4 regions of the Aminobacter sp. MET-1 genome follow, and region 1 is predicted to be linked to each of the others. Evidence: riboswitches for the same ligand, from Rfam matches in the RefSeq annotation. Region 1 holds a riboswitch; each other region holds the start of a gene.
What was found. A riboswitch is a leader RNA that binds a small molecule or an ion and turns the genes downstream of it on or off. The one in region 1 is predicted to bind cobalamin.
Positions count from the first base shown of each region.

Region 2: another riboswitch for cobalamin. It lies ahead of bluB (5,6-dimethylbenzimidazole synthase); the one in region 1 lies ahead of NDO48_RS13435 (ribonucleoside-diphosphate reductase subunit alpha).
Region 3: another riboswitch for cobalamin. It lies ahead of NDO48_RS05020 ((2Fe-2S) ferredoxin domain-containing protein); the one in region 1 lies ahead of NDO48_RS13435 (ribonucleoside-diphosphate reductase subunit alpha).
Region 4: another riboswitch for cobalamin. It lies ahead of NDO48_RS07315 (CbiX/SirB N-terminal domain-containing protein); the one in region 1 lies ahead of NDO48_RS13435 (ribonucleoside-diphosphate reductase subunit alpha).

Region 1 is NZ_JAMSHL010000008.1:57,190-61,753, forward strand. Features, by position in the region: gene NDO48_RS13435 (ribonucleoside-diphosphate reductase subunit alpha) at 1-1,558, opposite strand, end outside; cobalamin riboswitch at 1,665-1,875, opposite strand; gene NDO48_RS13440 (HNH endonuclease) at 2,283-3,182, shown strand; gene NDO48_RS13445 (OsmC family protein) at 3,293-3,715, shown strand; gene NDO48_RS13450 (nucleotidyltransferase domain-containing protein) at 3,789-4,394, opposite strand.
Region 2 is NZ_JAMSHL010000007.1:72,699-77,262, forward strand. Features, by position in the region: gene NDO48_RS12200 (lytic murein transglycosylase) at 1-1,031, opposite strand, end outside; gene galU (UTP--glucose-1-phosphate uridylyltransferase GalU) at 1,281-2,168, shown strand; cobalamin riboswitch at 2,236-2,419, shown strand; gene bluB (5,6-dimethylbenzimidazole synthase) at 2,467-3,183, shown strand; gene NDO48_RS12215 (outer membrane beta-barrel protein) at 3,372-4,564, opposite strand, start outside.
Region 3 is NZ_JAMSHL010000003.1:9,540-14,103, reverse strand. Features, by position in the region: gene NDO48_RS05025 (ABC transporter substrate-binding protein) at 1-1,109, opposite strand, end outside; gene NDO48_RS05020 ((2Fe-2S) ferredoxin domain-containing protein) at 1,111-1,809, opposite strand; cobalamin riboswitch at 2,046-2,252, opposite strand; gene NDO48_RS05015 (LysR family transcriptional regulator) at 2,487-3,377, opposite strand; gene NDO48_RS05010 (DMT family transporter) at 3,550-4,446, shown strand.
Region 4 is NZ_JAMSHL010000004.1:100,372-104,935, reverse strand. Features, by position in the region: gene metH (methionine synthase) at 1-1,515, shown strand, start outside; cobalamin riboswitch at 1,559-1,750, shown strand; gene NDO48_RS07315 (CbiX/SirB N-terminal domain-containing protein) at 1,852-2,184, shown strand; gene NDO48_RS07310 (sensor histidine kinase) at 2,218-3,570, opposite strand; gene NDO48_RS07305 (response regulator transcription factor) at 3,570-4,244, opposite strand; gene NDO48_RS07300 (class I SAM-dependent methyltransferase) at 4,527-4,564, shown strand, end outside.

The sequences.
Region 1 (4,564 bases):
TGCGGAACGGTTTGCCGTAGAGGTCGTGCAGGTCGGCGGTCTCGTCCGGCGAGAACAGCGTCCATTCCGCATCCGCCTCGACGCGCTCCATGAACAGGTCGGGCACCCACTTGGCGGTGTTCATGTCATGGGTGCGGCGACGGTCGTCGCCTGTGTTCTTCCTGAGGTCGAGGAACTCCTCGATGTCGATGTGCCAGGTCTCCAGATAGGCGCAGACCGCACCCTTGCGCTTGCCGCCCTGGTTGACGGCGATGGCCGTGTCGTTGGCAACCTTGAGGAAGGGCACGACGCCCTGGCTCTCGCCATTGGTGCCTTTGATGTGGGCGCCGAGGCCGCGCACCGGGGTCCAGTCATTGCCGAGTCCGCCGGAATATTTGGCGAGCAGGGCGTTGTCCTTGATGCCCTTGAAAATCGCGTCGAGATCGTCGCCGATGGTGGTGAGGAAGCAGGACGACAGCTGAGGCCTGAGCGTGCCCGAGTTGAACAGGGTAGGGGTCGAGGCCATGAAGTCGAAGGAGGACAGAAGGTCGTAGAATTCGATTGCCTTGGCATCGCGGTCGATCTCCCTGATCGCCAGCCCCATGGCGACGCGCATGAAGAAAGCCTGCGGCAGCTCGATACGCTTGCCCCTGGTGTACAGGAAGTAGCGGTCGTAAAGCGTCTGCAGGCCCAGGTACTGGAACAGCAGGTCACGCTCGGGCTTGAGGGCTGCGCCCAGCCGGACGAGATCGAAACGGCCGAGCTCAGGGTCGATCAGATGGGCCTCGATGCCGGCGGCCACGAACTCACCGAAGTAGGAGGGATAGCGCTCGGCCATCTGGTCCTGCGTAGCCTGCTCGGGGCGGCCGGACACGAAGCTCAGCGCCTCGCGCCGCAGGCGATCCAGCAGCAGCCGCGCCGAGACGAAGGCGTAGTTCGGTTCCTGCTCGACCAGAGTGCGCGCTGCGAGGATCGGTGCCAGCGACAGTTCGTCCAGCGTGATGCCATCATAGAGATTGCGCCGAGCCTCGGTGAGAATGGGCGCTGCCGCTACCGCCTCCAGTCCCTGGCAGGCGTCCTCGACGATGTGCGACAGCCTGATATCGTCGAGCGGGGTAAGAGTTCCGTCGTCGAGCCGGACCTGAAGCGAGGGAGAGGGCAGCGCCGCGATCTCCTTCTCGGCCTGCCGCTCCTTGGCGCGCTCTTCTCGATAGAGCACATAGGCGCGGGCCACCTTGTGATGACCGCCGCGCATCAATGCGAGCTCTACCTGATCCTGCACGTCCTCGATGTGGAAGGTGCGGCCTTCGCCGACCCGGCGCGCCAGCGCAGTCGACACCTGCTCGGTGAGTTCCTCTACCACGTCATGGACACGGCGCGATCCGGCGGCAACCGAGCCTTCGACTGCAAGAAAGGCCTTGGTCAGCGCCACGGTGATCTTGGTCGGATCGAAGGGCGTGACTCCGCCATTGCGGCGGATGACGCGATAGGCAGGTTCTGCCACCGTCGTGTCTTTTCTAGGATTGGAAACAGGGATCGCAGCGATCCCGTTGGAGGTCTGTGTCGAAGTCGCCGGCATCTCTATCCCCGTGGCGTTGCGGACGGGGCTTGCCGGGAACGCTGCTGGACGCAAAATGCCATCGGCCATGCGACTGCAAGCGCACCGCCGGGACACCCCGCCCGAGGTTCGATCAATCCGTCACGGCAGGTCTCCTGGCTCGCAGGTCATTACTTACGTCGGCCTTCCCGATGCGATCGCATCAGTGGCGTTATTCGACGCAAGCTCACTGCTTACAGTTGCGGGGGCAGCGTCGGCATTCCCTTTCGAGGCACCGACTTCCCTCTTAGCTCCCGGGCCGAAATCGACTCGGAAGAACCACGACTTGTATATTTAGTGGTCAAATAACGGGGATGGTCAATATGTGGGTGCTGAGGAATTCGTGGATGATGCTCAACGCAATGTCCATCTGGACCGAGAAACGTCCATTGAGCTGGACAAGCAGGCCCCCACGGGGCAACTGGCGCGACCTCTTTGTCGATCGCTTGCCCGGCTACTCTGTTGAACAGGAGCCATGAATCGGCGCTGTCATCTGTGATGTTTGGGGTGTTGTGAAGAGGCTGCAGCTAAAGGTATGCACGACGCCCCTATGCGTTGACCTCGCTGCAGGGCCCCGATGCGCCTGTTATCGGGTAGTTCCGAGCGGCGAAATCGAGATGCCCCTCTGGCTGATCTTTGAGAAAACCTGCGACAATTCGAAGATTTTCAGATCGCAATTCCCGGATGTTCGCGCTACGGAAGGCCTATGGGGTATGGGGTCTTCATTCACAGGTCGGATTCGATCTACGACGATAGTCCGGCGGAGCGCTATCAATTTCCTTCGCAGTACTTCGGCAGAGTTCAAGCCTGCGTCGGTGACTGGATCATTTATTATGAACCTCGCAAGGTGGCTGACACCAAAGGGTATTTTGCTGTTGCCAGGGTCCAGCAGGTCATAAACGATCCAAGTGTTCCAGGTATGTTCTTGGCGATCATCGAGCCTGGCAGCTATCTCGATTTCGCGAGACCGGTGCCGTTCTCCAATGACGCGGGCGTGATTGAGCGCGGTCTCTTGAACGATGCCGGCGCTATCTCGGGGCGAGCGCAATCTGCTGTTCGAGCACTGTCACCGAGCGACTTCGGTCGGATCGTCAGCCTCGGATTGGATCAGGCGGAGCCACTACTTCCGCGCAATGACCCCGAATTGCCTGTCGACGGCTTCGCGGAGGAGCAGACGCCGTTCGTTTTCGAAGAAGCCCGGGAGCGGACGTCATTTCTCAGTTCGCGCATCGTGCGCGATCGCGTTTTCCGGCAGGTGGTGTTGCGCGCCTATGACGAGCGCTGTGCGGTCACCGGACTAAAACTCATCAACGGCGGGGGACGCGCTGAGGTCGAAGCTGCGCATATCCGACCGGTGGAAGCCAGCGGTCCCGATGTCGTGAGCAATGGCATTGCGCTATCCGGCACTGCGCACTGGATGTTTGACAGAGGGCTCATCAGCCTGTCGGATGAGCTTGAGATCCTGATTTCCCGACAAGCGAACGACGCCGATGGCATTCGCGGGATTATCAATCGTACCGGGCGAGCGCTTGTGCCGATGCGCGGGTCGGATCGGCCTCATCCGCACTTTCTGCGATGGCACAGAGAAAACTGCTTCAAGCACTGAGCGTACGAGTAACCGCTCTGTGCCTTGCGCATCGATATCCGCCGCGCTAGCTGACGATAGAGTCTGTGGTTGTTGCCTGCTGGCATTTTTTGATTGGGAAGGACGTCTTCGTGAAAGCACGTGTGAAATGGGTCGAGGATCGCACCTTCGTCGGCGAGTCCGGCAGCGGACATAAGCTGGTTCTCGGCACCTCGCATGGCACGGAAGGCCGGACGCCGGGCCCGAGCCCGATGGAACTGGTGCTGCTCGGCACTGGCGGCTGCTCGGCCTATGACGTCGTCCATATCCTTGAAAAAGGCCGCGAGGCGGTCGAGGACGTGGTGGTGGAAATGGATGCCGACCGCGCCGAGACCGAGCCCAAGGTCTTCACCAAGATCCACATGCACTACATCGTCAAGGGCAAGAAGCTGTCGTCCGACAAGGTCAAGCGCGCCATCGAGCTGTCGGTCGAGAAGTACTGCTCGGCTTCGGCGATGATGGCCAAGACGGCCGAAATCACCCATGATTTCGAGGTCATCGACACCTCGAACTGAGCGATTGCCGGATGGATCGCGGCCGGGCCGTGGCGTTTCGGGCGCAGCTTGATCAGACCCGGCCGGTGCCTGTCTAGAGCAGCTTTATCCAGTCATGACCGGGGTGCGTTGCCCCGAGGCTGGCTCCCAGCCAGTCGCGTTCGGCCTTCTCCAGTTTTGGCAAGGCGGTACGGAAGTCGAACTCATCCTTGTCACGCTGGTGCTTGGCCTTGAGCAAGAGGATCGCCGCAGCCTTGAGATAGGGGATGCCGGTGTCGGTGACGCCGACCATCTCGGCGCGGGGGCGGACAATCGACTGGTTGCGCTTGCAGACCCAGCTTTCCGGCGTGCCCGGTTCGACCATCATGTCGACGCGCCAGCAGTTATCGGCAACGTCCAGGCACCACACCTGCGAAATCGACGCCGGGATGGTGCTGCCTTCGGGCAGGTATTCGACAATGCCGCCGCCAGCGGTGAAAAAGACGACGCCCTTCAGCGCGCTGCGAAAGATCGGCAAGTCCTCGCGCAGGACGGTGAATTCGAGATCCTCGTGATCGCGGGTCTGGTGTCCGTGCCAGAGGTCGAGGGCCCAGCCGCCGACCACGCACCAGGGCCTGTCGACCCCGGTCAGCCGCGCCGCCAGCTCTCGGGGATGCCAGGTGCACCAGGCATCGTGGTCGGGAGCTTCTGGGTGTTTCATGGCAGCGGATCCTTTGAGCCGATGACCTAGCCCATAGATCCGCAAATCGGAATCGATTTTCGGATAGCATGCTTCTCGGCTTCGAACGCTTCGAATGGCCACGGCTCGTCAGCTGGCGGCGCTCCAGCCGCCGGTACACTTCGCGGACCATCAGTCTGCGCCAGCGCGCA
Region 2 (4,564 bases), on a different contig from region 1:
GGCCGTTTCCAGTCCTGGACAAGACCACCATAGCCGGCGATTTCGTCGGCAAGAAGGCCCACGGCCAGCGCGTATTTGTCGGCGTTGTTGTAGCGCTTGATGACCTGGAAGTTCTTGGTCATCAGGAAGGCGGGACCGCCGCGGCCGTCGGGCACCTTGAGGGTGGCGACATCGGAGCCGCGCTTAAAGGCCTTGCCGTTGGCGCGCTCGACGCCGAGTTCCGCCCACTTGTCGAGCGTCATCGAGCCCGACGGGAACTTTCGGCCCTCGGGCAGCACGACCTCGTAGCCCCAGGTCTTACCGCCTTGCCAGCCGTTCTTCTTGAGCAGATTGGCAGCGGTGGCTAGCGCATCCGGCACCGAGTTCCAGATGTCGCGCTTGCCGTTGCCGTCGGCGTCGACTGCGTAGGCCTGGTAGCTGGTCGGGATGAACTGGGTGTGGCCCATCGCGCCGGCCCACGAGCCCATCAGATGGCTCTCGTCAATGTCGCCACGCTGCAGGATCTTCAGCGCCGCGATCAACTGGGTGCGGGCATATTTCGAGCGGCGCTCGTCGCCATAGGCAAGGGTCGCCAGCGAGCGCACGACATTGCGCATCACCTTGTCGTTCTTGAGAATCTCGCCGTAGTTCGATTCCATCGACCAGATGGCGAGCAGCACGTAGCGGTCGACGCCGTAGCTGGCCTCGATGCGGTCGAGCCACGGCTTCCACTTGCGCGCCATGGCGCGGCCGACCTCGATGGACTGGTCGTGGACGCGGTTGTCGAAATAGTCCCACACGGGTGCGGTGAATTCGGGCTGGAAGCGCGCTTTTTCAAGCACTTCCAGGTCGGCCGAGGTGACGCCTCGGAACGCACGGTTATAGGTCGACGCTGAAATGCCGTTGTCGGCGGCGACGGCGCGGAAGCCAGCGACCCAGCGTTCGAAGCCGGCCTCGGCCGAAGCCTTGCCCGCAGGCAGCAGCAGCGCGAGCGACAGGCCGGCGATCGTGGCAAATCCTGCCAGGCTTCTGGCGGTCTTGCGAAGGGGCATTCTTTCCTCCTGGAAGAGTTCGGAAAGTCGATTCATCGCCGATGCCGGTTATCAATCAGTTTACCATAGTCCCCCTGGGGACCTAAAAGCCGTGGGTCGGATTGTCCCCCGAAGGCCCAACACAATCAAGATCGCGTGATCTCGGCCTTGCTCGTGCCACCCCATTGTGCCAACGCGTTCAGTATTCTTCAATTCAGGCATGAGAATGTTGTGCCCGATATCGATTTTTCTCTTTCGGACGACCGCGCAATGAAAAGAGTTCGCAAGGCAGTATTTCCCGTCGCAGGCCTGGGCACCCGCTTTCTGCCGGCCACCAAGTCTATCCCCAAGGAGATGCTGACGGTCGTCGACCGTCCCGTCATCCAGTATGTCGTCGACGAAGCCCGCGAAGCGGGCATCGAGCACTTCATCTTCGTCACCGGCCGCAACAAAGCGGTCATCGAAGATCATTTCGACGTCCAGTTCGAGCTCTACGATACGCTTGCCCAGCGCGGCAAAAGCGATCAGCTGGAGCGGCTGCAGAAGCTGCAGCCGGCGCCGGGCCAGACGTCGTTCACCCGCCAGCAGGTGCCGCTCGGCCTCGGCCATGCTGTATGGTGCGCGCGTGAACTGGTCGGCGACGAGCCTTTCGCGCTTCTCCTTCCCGACATGATCATGCAGTCGGAAAAGAGCTGCATGCGCGAGATGGTCGAGCTTTATGCCGAGACCGGCAACAACATCATCGCCGTGCAGGAATGCGACCCGGCCGAGACGCACAAATATGGCATCGTCGGCAAGGGAAAGGCCGTTCATACCGGTTTTGCCATCGACGGCATGGTTGAGAAGCCGAAGCAGGGAACGGCACCGTCGAACCTGTTCATCAACGGCCGCTACATTCTGCAGCCGCAGATCTTCGAACTGCTGGCCAAGCAGGAGCGCGGCGCCGGCGACGAGATCCAGCTGACCGATGCCATGCTGAAGCTCGAGAAGTCGCAGCCCTTTTATGGCTATCACTATCGCGGCCGGACCTTCGACTGCGGCTCGCCGGAAGGTTTTGTCGAGGCCAATGTGGCATTTGCCCTGGCGCGCTCCGACATCAGCGGCCGCATGGCCGAAGTGATCGAAGGGCTTCTGGGCGAGGTGAAACCCAGCCGCTGAGCCCCGTCAATGTCGCCCGCGCGTCATTTTCGGGCGCGCGGCGCGGTGGCCAAGGGCCCGCAAGGCCTGTAGAACACTCCCGCCAGGTGCCCGCTCATGCGGGAGAATCGGGAACACGGTGAAACTCCGTGGCGTGCCCATCGCTGTAAGAGGGACCGTATCGGCAAAAGCCACTGTCCGGCAGGATGGGAAGGTGCTGAAAGCGGGATGAACTCGAAGCCAGAAGACCGGCCCGGCAGAGATGGTCCACCGCATGGACAGGCGGACGGACGCCGTTTCTATCGCAAGGGGACACGCGATGCCGGCCGCCCATGTTCAAACCGCCTGCGGCTCGTTCGATGCCGCGGCGCAGGACGCCGTCTACAAGGCCATCTTCACCCGTCGCGACGTGCGCAGCCATTTCCTGCCCGATCCGATAGACGACGTGGTCATGGCGCGCCTTTTGATGGCGGCGCATCACGCGCCATCGGTCGGCTTCATGCAGCCATGGAACTTCATCATCATCCGCGATGCCAAGCGCCGGGCGCTGGTGCGCGACCTGTTTTTCGCGGCGCGCGGGCAGGAGCTGCCGCATATTGTCGAGGAGAAGCAGGCGCTCTATCGCAAGCTCAAGCTCGAAGGCATCTGCGAGGCGCCGCTCAACCTGGTCGTGACCTGCGATCGGGGACGCTCGGCCAACTCGCCGCTGGGGCGCTGGCACAATCCGGAAATGGATCTCTACAGCACTGTTTGCGCGGTGCAGAACCTCTGGCTGGCGGCGCGTGCCGAAGGCATCGGCATCGGCTGGGTCAGTATCCTCGACCGTGACGCACTGAAGGCATTGCTGGCGATCCCCGAACATGTCGTGCCGGTGGCCTATCTCTGCGTTGGCCGCGTCAGCGAATTCGCCGCGCGCCCAGATCTCGAGCGCCATGGCTGGGGCAACCGGCTGCCGTTGGCCGAGCTTGTCATGAGCGAAGTGTTTGCCGGCGAGGGGGAGCAGGGGGTGAAGGAGGCGGTGGCAGGATTGGGATGAGCGGGGCGGCGGGCGTTCTTGCGCTGCCGGGTGCTCGTTTTGGGGGCTCGCAGCTCCGGCCGTTCTGGACCGTCCCGACAACTTTGCCGGCCACGGCATGGATCCGCGACACTCTCCGCTCGCTACGTCGAGGATGACGAACTGCGGGATGTGCAGGCGACACCAGTCGAAGCCGGCACGCTGAGACCCTAGCGCTGAACTTTCACGCCGACGAAGACGCTGTTGGTGGTGCTGTCGCGGTTGGAGAGCGTGCTGCTGAAGGTCTCGTGGCGCAGGCGTCCGGTGAGGCCGGTGTAGCGGTTGAGCCACCAGGTGAGGCCCGCCTCGGCACTGAGGGACAGATCATGGTCGGTTGAACCGGCGTAATCGCGCCAGCCGATGCCGGCGGCGGCGAAGCCGGTGAGGTTGGCGCGCATCTGGCGCTCGACGCCGAGACGCGCCGCATAGAGTACTGAGCCGCTTTCGCCTGCCGACGTCGAACCTTCCAGCGAGGTGGTGCCGTTGAGGGTGACGATGGTGCCGCGCATCGGCGACCACCGGAGATCTGCGGCGACGGAGGCGGCGGAGATGCTGCCCAGCCTGCCGTCGTCAAAGGTCTGGCCGACCCAGCCGGCGGAAATCTCGCCGCCGAATTTCTCGCCCATGTCGATCTCGACGCCTGCAAGGGCGGCAAACTGATTTGCCGAACGCTCGAAACCGGCGGTGTCGAACCTCAGGTCGTAGATGCGACGGCCGAACTGGATTTCGCCGAACGGGGTCAGCGCCGGCGACACCTCGTAGCCGATGCGCAGCCTGCCATTGTAGAGGGTCGAGTTCCTGTCCTTCTGCGACAGCGTGCCGCCGCCCGACAGAGCGGCGTCGCCATAGCTTTCCTTGACGGCTTCGCCCGATATGCCGAAGCGCAGCTTGCCGACGTCCTTTTCCAGGCCGAGCGAGCCGTTGAAGGTCTGCAGGGTGGGGCGCTCGGCGGTGCCGATGATGACGACGGGCGAGGTCGCCGATTCCGGGCGGACATTGTAGCCGAGGCGGGCAAGTGCGCGCATGCCTTCGGCAAGATCGAGCTGGAGGCGGCCGTCGATGCCGCCGGTGACGTCCTTGACCTCCTGCCCGGACACCGACTTGCGAAAGTTGCCATAGGCATCGACGGTGGCCGAATGGCTGTCCCAGTCGGACGCCGCATTCAGGCGGAGCGTGGTTTCAGACAGGATCGCCGACTTTCCATCCGAACTCGAATCGGCGTTGGAGGTCGCGGTGACGCCCTGTTCCAGGCTTGGCTTGAGCACGAAGGTGCCGAAGCGGATGCCCGTCGGGTCGTAGGGATTGAGCTCGGGCTGCGGCTTGCGGCCTTCGATCGCTGCCTGGCGCGCGGATTCGGGGCCGT
Region 3 (4,564 bases), on a different contig from region 1:
GCGATGGCGACGGTCTGCCACCAGCCATAGGTCAACACGGTGAATTCGAGCTTCTTGCCGTCACGCTCGCGGATGCCGTCTGCGCCAGGCTTCCAGCCGAGTTCGTCCAGCAGCGCCCTTGCGCGGTCAGGGTCGGTGACCTGCTTCGTCTCGATCGCGTAGGGCAGGCCGGTGGGAAAGTGCCCGGTCGAGTGCGTCGCAAATGGCGCCATCACGCCGTCGACGATCTCGTTGCGATCGGTGCCGAGGCTGAGTGCTTCCCGCAGCTTCACATCCTGAAGCAGAGGGTTGCGGTAGTTCATCCAGATGTTCCAGTTGCTCGCGTTGACGACAGGGAACTTGTAGTCTTTGGAGCGGACATAGGCGCGGCGCTGCTCGAACTGGACGTTGGCATCCATGTCGGCCTCGCCCGACTGCATGGCCAGATAGCGGGTCTGCGGATCGACGACGAAACGGGCTTCGAGCCGCTGGAGCTTGGGCTGCTCGCCCCAGTAGCCCTCGAACGGCTTGGCCACCACGAGCTCGCCGGGGACAAACTCGGCAGGCTTGAAGTAGCCGGAGAGGTCGGCCTCCAGCGCGTATCGATCGCCGAGTTCTTCGGCGCGCGCGGCGTTGTGCACAGCGATCGTGACCGTCTTGAACAGGAATGCCGGGTCCGGCCTCTCGGTGCGGATTTCAAGCGTGGTTGGACCCACGGCCTTGAACGTCGCGCCACGCAGGATCGAGGCCGCGCGGGTGTTCTTGGCCTGGTGTCGCTCGAAGGATGCCTGGACGGCCGCCGCATCGACGGGCGCGCCGCTCCAGAACCTGGCGTTCGGCTGCAACTCGATCCGCCACAAAGTCGGTTCAACCCGCTCCCAGCTTTTGGCGAGCGCCGGGATGAGGTTTGCGCCGTCGAGCGTGGCATGAACCAGCGGCTCGGCGAAGCCGTTGTTGATGATCCGCTGGGCATCGATGTTGATGGGGTCGAGCGAGCGCGGCATGTTTGCCGTAACGAGCCGCAAGACCTGCTCGTCCGCAGGCGCCGCTTCCTGGGCGAAAGCAGGCAAGGCGAAGGTCGACCAGGCGGCGGCAAGCGCGGCCAATGCAGTCCGCGAAAGATAGTTCATCTTACTCTCCTGTAGATGTGGAATTCTTGGGCACGAGACGCAGCCGCTGTTTGCGGCCCGTCGGCTGGTAGGCGAAATCTTCGACGACCCGGCCGCCGAGCAGGTGTTCCTCGACGATACGGTCGACCGCCGTCTCAGTGACGCCGCCGTAATAGGTGCCTTCGGGAAAGACCTGGAGCACGGGCGCGAGATTGCAGGGCCCGAGGCATGTCGCCTTGGCGGTCATCGTGCCGTCGCCGGTCGTGCGCAGCTTGCGGTTTTCCTGCACATTGCGCAGGTGGCCCCAAATCGCGTGTGCGCCGGCCGCGTTGCAGGCGCCGCCTTCGCAGACAAGGACCCGTCGCTTCTGCGCCGGCACCAGCGATCCTTCCAGCTTCACGGGATCGTCGGTTGGAATTGCAGGCTCGGCAGAAGCACCGTTGATGAGAGCCCCGAGCAAGGGCTCGAAATGGAGGCTCTGGGCGATATCGCGGGATATCCGGATCGGCGGCCACGCACCTGGATGTTCGGACTGCCAGCGCTTCAGCGAGCGTGTGATCCAGTTGAGGAATCCTGGCTCCAGCGGAAGAACCAGCGGCACTACGATGATGGTTTCATAAGGCCCGCCGCGCAATGACAGGAGCGCGTCGCGCAGCGAGGGCTGACCCTGCTCGGAATAGCAGGCAACCGCCGTAGCTACCCCCTGTAACAATGCAGCCATTGCCCCCATGCGTTGCATTTCGGCATGCGGAGCCGCTGCAAATGCCGACTTTGCGACCAGCAATACGGCCCGCCCGGACGCCACTTTGCCCGGCTTGAGTTTGGAGTTCGAAAAAGGAAAATCTGTTTCCAACGAAAAAATCCCCGACCTGATGCGAGCGGGGATATGGAAACGTGGCCGCGCAGACATGCCAGAGGCAGCCGCGACAGCGCGCGCTCCTGTGGCACACCCCGACCACGGAACCTAAGCAGTCAGGCAGGTCTCCTGGCTCGCGGTTCATCGCTGTTTCGCCTGTCTTCCCAGCACCGAAGTGCCAGTGACGTCGTTGGCGTAACAACTCGCCGCTTACAGTTGCGGGTCAGCTCCGGTTTCGCACCGGATTCCCTCTTAGCTGTCACGTCGGCGCAGGCCGTCGCGACAGAACCTTGACGGGCGCAACCTATCGCTATCGACCTTCAAGTCAATCCCCGTTCGTCAGCCATTTGCCGGAAGACCCAAAAAGCAGATTAGCTATATTGTGAGCACGAACATGCCATGGCTGGCTGTTCTTCTTGGTGTGACGTCATTCGACTTGCGCACGGCATAGTCAGCGTCAGCAGCTTGTTGTCGGCACCTGCCGGACGTCTGTTTGTGGCGCGAGCAAGAGCTTTCACCTCCTGGCGGAGAACAGGAATTGGCTAGCCTGCCAATGCCAGTTTGCCGTAGCGGCTGACCTCGGTCTCAATCTCGGAGATCAGGCTTTCGAGGGCAGGGTTCCTCGTCTTTTTCGCCCGTCGCACCACGTAGACAAGCTGCGGGGGCGCGGGAAGGCTGTTGTCGAGGATCTCCATGTCCGGACGCAGATGGCGGTCACTCAGGAGTGCGACGCCCAGTCCCGCATTGACCGCAGCGACGATGCCTGCGGCGCTTGAGCATTCGAACACGGTTTCCAGCTCCGCCCCGCCATCCTGTCCAATGTCGATTGCCCAGCGTCGGTAGAAACAGTCGCCGTCGAAGGACAGGAACGGGATCGGTCCTTCAGGATCCAGCAGCAGTTCGCGGGATTTGACCCAGTGCAGGTTTTCGCGAAACAGCACCAGGTCGGTCGGTCGCACCTCATGGGCGAAAACCTGCACGATGGCCACATCCATCTCGCCGCGCTCGAGCATCGCGCGCAGAACCAGGCTCATTCGAACCTTTGTTCTCACCGCGACATGGGGATGCTGGCGCCGGAAGCGCCCGAGGATGCGCGACAGGTCCGAGCATGTGGTGTCCTCGGTGAGACCCAGCAGGATCCGGCCGGCCAGATCCGACCTGGCGAAGGTGATCAGCGCCTCGTCGTGCAGGTCGAGGATCTTTGCGGCGTAGTCGAGCAGCGCCGTTCCTTCTGAGGTAAACATGCCGCCGCCGGGCCGTCTGTCCAGCAACTGGCAGCCAAGGCTCGTTTCCATGCGCTTGATCTTGTGGCTCACGGCCGATTGCGTCAGGCCGAGCGCCTCGGCAGCCCGGGTGACGCCGCCGTGGAGCCTGATCGCCCGAAGCGCGCGCAGCGCGTCGATGTCCAGTCGCCTCGCATTGATCTCGTTCATTCCGGGCCTCGACGCCAATCCACTTCTGACGGGGATTACATTCGTCTTCGGACGGTATTTTTGCAAGAAACGATTACCGTTCGGCAATGAATGTCATCGCCTGATCGAAATTTGTCATGTGCGCGCCATCAAGGGAACGGCTAACCCGGGATGATATCCATCTGGGCTTCCCATGACCGATCTTTCCCTGTCTTCCACGGACCCGACACGGTCCCGCTTTCTCTGGCCCCTGATGGCAACGCTGCTGGTGATCGGCTGGAGTTCGGGGTTCGTCGGCGTCCGCTATGCCAGCGAACAGGCGAGCGTGGCCGTGCTGCTGTTCTGGCGCACGCTGCTGTCGGGGGTGCTGCTGCTGCCGTTTGCCCTGGCTTTCGGGCCGAGGATGCGTCTGCGCGCCGTGATGTCCCAGGTCGGGTTCGGCGTCATGGCCGTTTTCATCTATCTGGGCGGTTTTGCGGTGGCGATCGAGCAGCGCGTGCCGACCGGGCTGGTCGCGCTGATCTCCGATCTCGTGCCTTTGGCGATCGCGGTCATGGCTCAACCGCTCCTGGGCGAGCGGCTTACCGGACGGCAGTGGCTGGGCACCGCCATCGCCGTTGCGGGCGTGCTGATCGTGTCCTTCGACAGCTTGAGTTTCGGCACCGCTCCCTTGTGGGCCTACGGCTTGACCATCGCTTCGATGATGGTGTTCGCCTTTGCGTCGGTTCTGCGCAGGGGGCGCGAAACGCTGAACATGCCGGTGCACCAAAGCCTGTGCATCCACACGCTGACAGGCGCTGTGCTGTTCGGCATCTGCGCGCTCGCCCAAGGAGAGATCGCCCCGCCCATGACGCGCGAGTTCGCCATCGGCATGGTCTGGCTCGTGCTGATCTCTACCTTTGCCGCCTATTCGGTGTATTACACCATGCTGCGCATGTTCCCGGTGGCGAAGGTCAGCGCGGCCATCTATCTGAGCCCGCCGGTGACGATGCTGTGGGCCTGGGCGCTGTTTGCAGAACCGCTGACCCCGGCCATGTTTCTGGGGCTGGCTGTGACGCTGGTGGGGGTGTGGCTGACCTCGCGCGGATAAATCAGGTCGTTGCCGCGGCGCGGATCGTGTTGCCGTCCTCGTCGCTCCGGGTGGTGACGCGGGCTGCCGGCCATCAGACCTTCAGAGGCGAGGGGGCCGCCACCAGCTGGCCGCTTCC
Region 4 (4,564 bases), on a different contig from region 1:
GAGAAGGCCGCAAATGGAGGCTCCGACCGCAGGAGCGCGGGAAAGATTCTGATGGCGACGGTGAAGGGCGATGTCCACGACATCGGCAAGAACATCGTCGGCGTCGTTCTCGCCTGCAACAACTACGAGATCATCGACCTCGGCGTCATGGTGCCGGCGACCAGGATCCTGCAGACCGCGCGCGAGCAGAATGTCGACATCATCGGCCTGTCCGGCCTCATCACGCCCTCGCTCGACGAAATGGCCCATGTCGCCGCCGAAATGGAGCGCGAGGGTTTCGACATCCCGCTGCTGATCGGCGGCGCCACCACCAGCCGCGTCCACACGGCAGTGAAGATCCACCCGCGCTATGCCAGCGGCCAGGCTGTCTATGTCACCGACGCCAGCCGCGCCGTGGGCGTGGTGTCGAGCCTGCTCTCGCCGGAGGCGAAGGCCGGCTATGTCGAGGGCATCCAGGCCGAATATGTGAAGGTCGCCGAGGCGCATGAGCGCTCCGAGCGCGAGAAGCAGCGCCTGCCGCTGGCCCGCGCTCGCGCCAATGCGCAGAAGGTCGACTGGGCCGGCTACACGCCGCCGAAGCCGAGCTTCCTCGGCACAAAGGTGTTCGAAAGCTGGGAGCTCGCCGAACTCGCCCGCTACATCGACTGGACGCCCTTCTTCCAGACCTGGGAGCTCAAGGGCCGCTATCCCAAGATCCTCGAGGACGAGAAGCAGGGCGCGGCCGCACGTCAGCTGTTCGAAGACGCCCAGGCGATGCTGAAAAAGGTCATCGACGAGAAATGGTTCGCGCCCAAGGCCGTGATCGGCTTCTGGCCGGCCAACACAATCGGCGACGACATCAGGCTGTTCGCCGACGATACCCGCCAGAGCGAGCTCGCGACCCTCTTCACGCTGCGCCAGCAGCTGACCAAGCGCGACGGCCGGCCCAATGTGGCGCTGTCCGACTTCGTCGCTCCATCCGACAGCGGCAAAGCCGATTATGTCGGCGGCTTCGTGGTGACGGCGGGCATCGAAGAAGTGGCGATCGCCGAGCGCTTCGAGCGCGCCAATGACGACTACTCCTCGATCCTGGTCAAGGCGCTGGCCGACCGTTTTGCCGAGGCTTTTGCCGAATGCCTGCATGAGCGCGTCCGCAAGGAATTCTGGGGCTATGCCAAGGATGAGAAGCTGACCAGTGACGAGCTGGTCGGCGAGGCTTATGCCGGCATCCGCCCGGCGCCCGGCTATCCGGCCCAACCCGACCATACCGAAAAGACGACGCTGTTCCGCCTGCTCGACGCCGAGAAAACCGCTGGCGTGACCCTGACCGAAAGCATGGCCATGTGGCCCGGCTCGTCTGTCTCGGGCCTCTATCTGTCGCACCCCGAGAGCTATTACTTCGGCGTCGCCAAGGTCGAGCGCGATCAAGTCAAGGACTATGCGGAGCGCAAGGGCATGTCGCTCCAGGAAGCAGAGCGCTGGCTGGCGCCGATCCTCAACTACCTGCCGACGGCCTTCTCCGAGGCGGCTGAATAGTTGCCGGCTTCGCGGCTTGCGCGCTTGACCGGCGCGCCACTATAGCGTGCCGCACGGTTATGGTTCTCCCGCCTCTGGGCGGGAGCTAAGAGGGAATTCGTAGAAGCCGAAGCTGCCCCGCAACTGTAAGCGGCGAGCCACATTGCCCACCGCGTCACTGGCATGAAGCCGGGAAGATAGGCGGTGAAGCGACGACCTGCGAGCCAGGAGACCTGCCTGACCAAGTGAGGTTCCGTGGGCGGAGTGTACCACAGGGACGCGGTTGAATCGGTTGCCGTTCCGGCGCCGTTCGGCCTGCGTTACCGCACTCCCGCTCCGGCTGGTCAGGGATTGCAGGTGTCGAACTCAACCGAAAACAACTCCGCGCCACAACCGCATGTGCTGCTCGTCGCAAAGTCCGCCTTTGCCGCAGCACCCCACAAGCAGATGCAGCAACTTACCGACCTTGCAGCCGCGCTGCCCGGCGTCGCCGGCGCCAGCTTCGGCTTCACCGAGCAAGGCACGCCGTCACTGCGCGAGGTCCTTGGCTCGCTGCGGGCAGCCGGCGCCTCCGACGTCCTGATCCTGCCGCTGATGCTGCCCATCGAGCCGAGCTTCACCGCCTGGCTCACCAAGTCGCTGCGCCGCAGGCAGACGCTGCGCCCGCCCTTCCCCGCCGAGTCCAGCTAGATTCATAGAAACTGCGCGCCGACAGAAAGCCGGCTAATCACTCGATCGAAATGAAAGGCGGAGGCATGCCCCTTTCGCAGTCTCTATAACCGCGACCTGCCCCCCGTGCAGCGCCATGATCTCGCGCACCAGGTTGAGTCCCAGCCCGGCGCCGCGCCCATCGGGCTTGAGGCGGTTGAACGGTTCGAAGATCGCCTTGCGCTGATCGGCCGCGATGCCCTGCCCCTCGTCGCAGACCTCGACGAAGCCGGCGGCACCCACACGTACTGTGATAACGCCCTGGCGTCCGCCATGATCGATGGCATTTTGCACCAGATTGGTCAGCGCCCGTTCGAGCGATGTCTGGTCACCCTCTACCGGAACTGTCTCCACCTCGGGCTCGAACGACATGTCGTAACCCGCCGCGAGCGCCAGCGGCCCGAGATCGAACACCACCTGCTTGGCCATGGCGACGAGATTGACGGGTGCAAACCGGTTCCCCTTCTGGTCGAGCCGTTGCAGATCGAGCAGCTGCCCGGCGAGCGTGGTCAGCCGCGCCGCATCCTCGAGCAGCTCCCTCTTGTCCGCGCCTGCCGGCAGCGCCGAGACACGCGCGTTCAGGATGGCGATGGGCGTGCGCAATTCATGCGCGGCCTGGGCGAGGAAGTGCTGATGGCGCTCGTACCCCGCATCGAGACGCCGGAGCGCATCATTGACGGCGCTGACAAGCGGACCGATTTCGACCGGCACCTCGTTCACCGGCAGCTGCACACCGCGCTTGTCGAACTCGATGCGCGTGGCCTGCGACACCGTCTGCCCCAGGCCCGCCAGCGAGCGGCGCACGACAAGCGGTGTGGCAACCATCGTCGCCAGCGCCATGAGAACGATCACCGGCAAGATCACCGAAATGAACCCACCCGAGACACCCGCAAGCAAACGCCGGACGGACATCCGGCCTTGCGTGCCGGTCAGGATCTGCACCTTGCCGGCAGCGGTATCGGTCCATTTGACGATCGCGTCGGGCTTGGCTTCGTCGCCGAGCGGATGGCCCAGCCGCGCGTCGTTCAGCTGCTCGATGATACCGGCGACGGGCGCATAGACAGGTGGTATCGTGCCTTCGCTCAAGCGGTGTCCCGTCTTGTCGCGCATGACGAACCACAGGCCAGGTGCATGCGTCCTGAGCCGCGCCAGTTCCGATGTCGGCGCAAGGGCGAGCCTGCCATTGGCGTCCCGCACCACGGCATCCGCAAGCACATCGAGGCTGCCGCCCTCATAATCGTCGACGAGATAGCCTGTGCCCCACAGTGCAGCGACGATCAACACCAGGAACGCCGCGATCATGGCCGCCTGCAGCGTCACCATTCGGCTGACCAGAAGCCACTTGAGCGACGGCGGCCTTGTTGCCATCACGGCGTCTCGCGCAACAGATAGCCGACGCCGCGAATGCCGCTGATGACGACGCCAGCATCGGCGTCCACCAGCTTGCGACGAACCCTGGAGATATGGGTGTCGAGCGCATTCGACTCGATGTCGTCGTTCATGCCGAAGACCGCTTCCATCAGCGTTTCGCGCAGCACCATGCGGCCCATACGCCGCATCAGCGCCTCGAGCACCAGCAATTCCCGCCGGGGCATGCGCAGGTGAATGCCTCCGACATGCGCTTCGCGATGGGTGAAGTCGAACGATATGCGGCCGACATTGGCGACGTCGGGCTGCAGGTTGACCGGCCGCCGCATGATGGCCCTCAGTCGCGCCAGCAGCTCCTCGAAGGCAAAAGGCTTGCCGAGATAATCGTCGGCCCCGCTGTCCAGGCCGGCAACCCGGTCGATCAGATCGCCCTTTGCCGTCAGCACCAGCACCGGCACCACATTGCCGTTGGCCCGCAGCGACCTGACGAGCGAGAGCCCGTCTCCGTCGGGCAGCCTCCGGTCCAGCACCACCACGTCGTAGATGTCCCTGTAGAGAGCGGCTTCCGCATCCGCGAGGCTGGCCACGTCATCGACGACCATGTTGTGGCGAACCAGCCCACTGCGCAGGACCCCGACCATGGCCTGCTCGTCTTCCACCAAAAGCACGCGCATCAATCCGCTCCGCCGCTCGCCCGGATGGTTTAGCCACTCGGCCACATGGTTGCATTGAGAAAACCTGTCATGCCGCCCGCAACAGGGCGTTCCCGCCCTCACCGGCAACAAGGCGCCCCAGTTTGCGAAATCCTTTTGCCTGACAGGTTTTCTCAATCCGGGCGTGTGACCTCTCCGGCCCTCAACTGGATAGGACCCAATCAATGCTGCCTGCCACCTGCGGCCTCACGGTCGAACGACAACCCGCGCCCTTTTCTCACACCATTGTCGTGGATGGCCAGAATGTCGCTCGCTGATATTCCACCCTTCTTCCTGGCCTG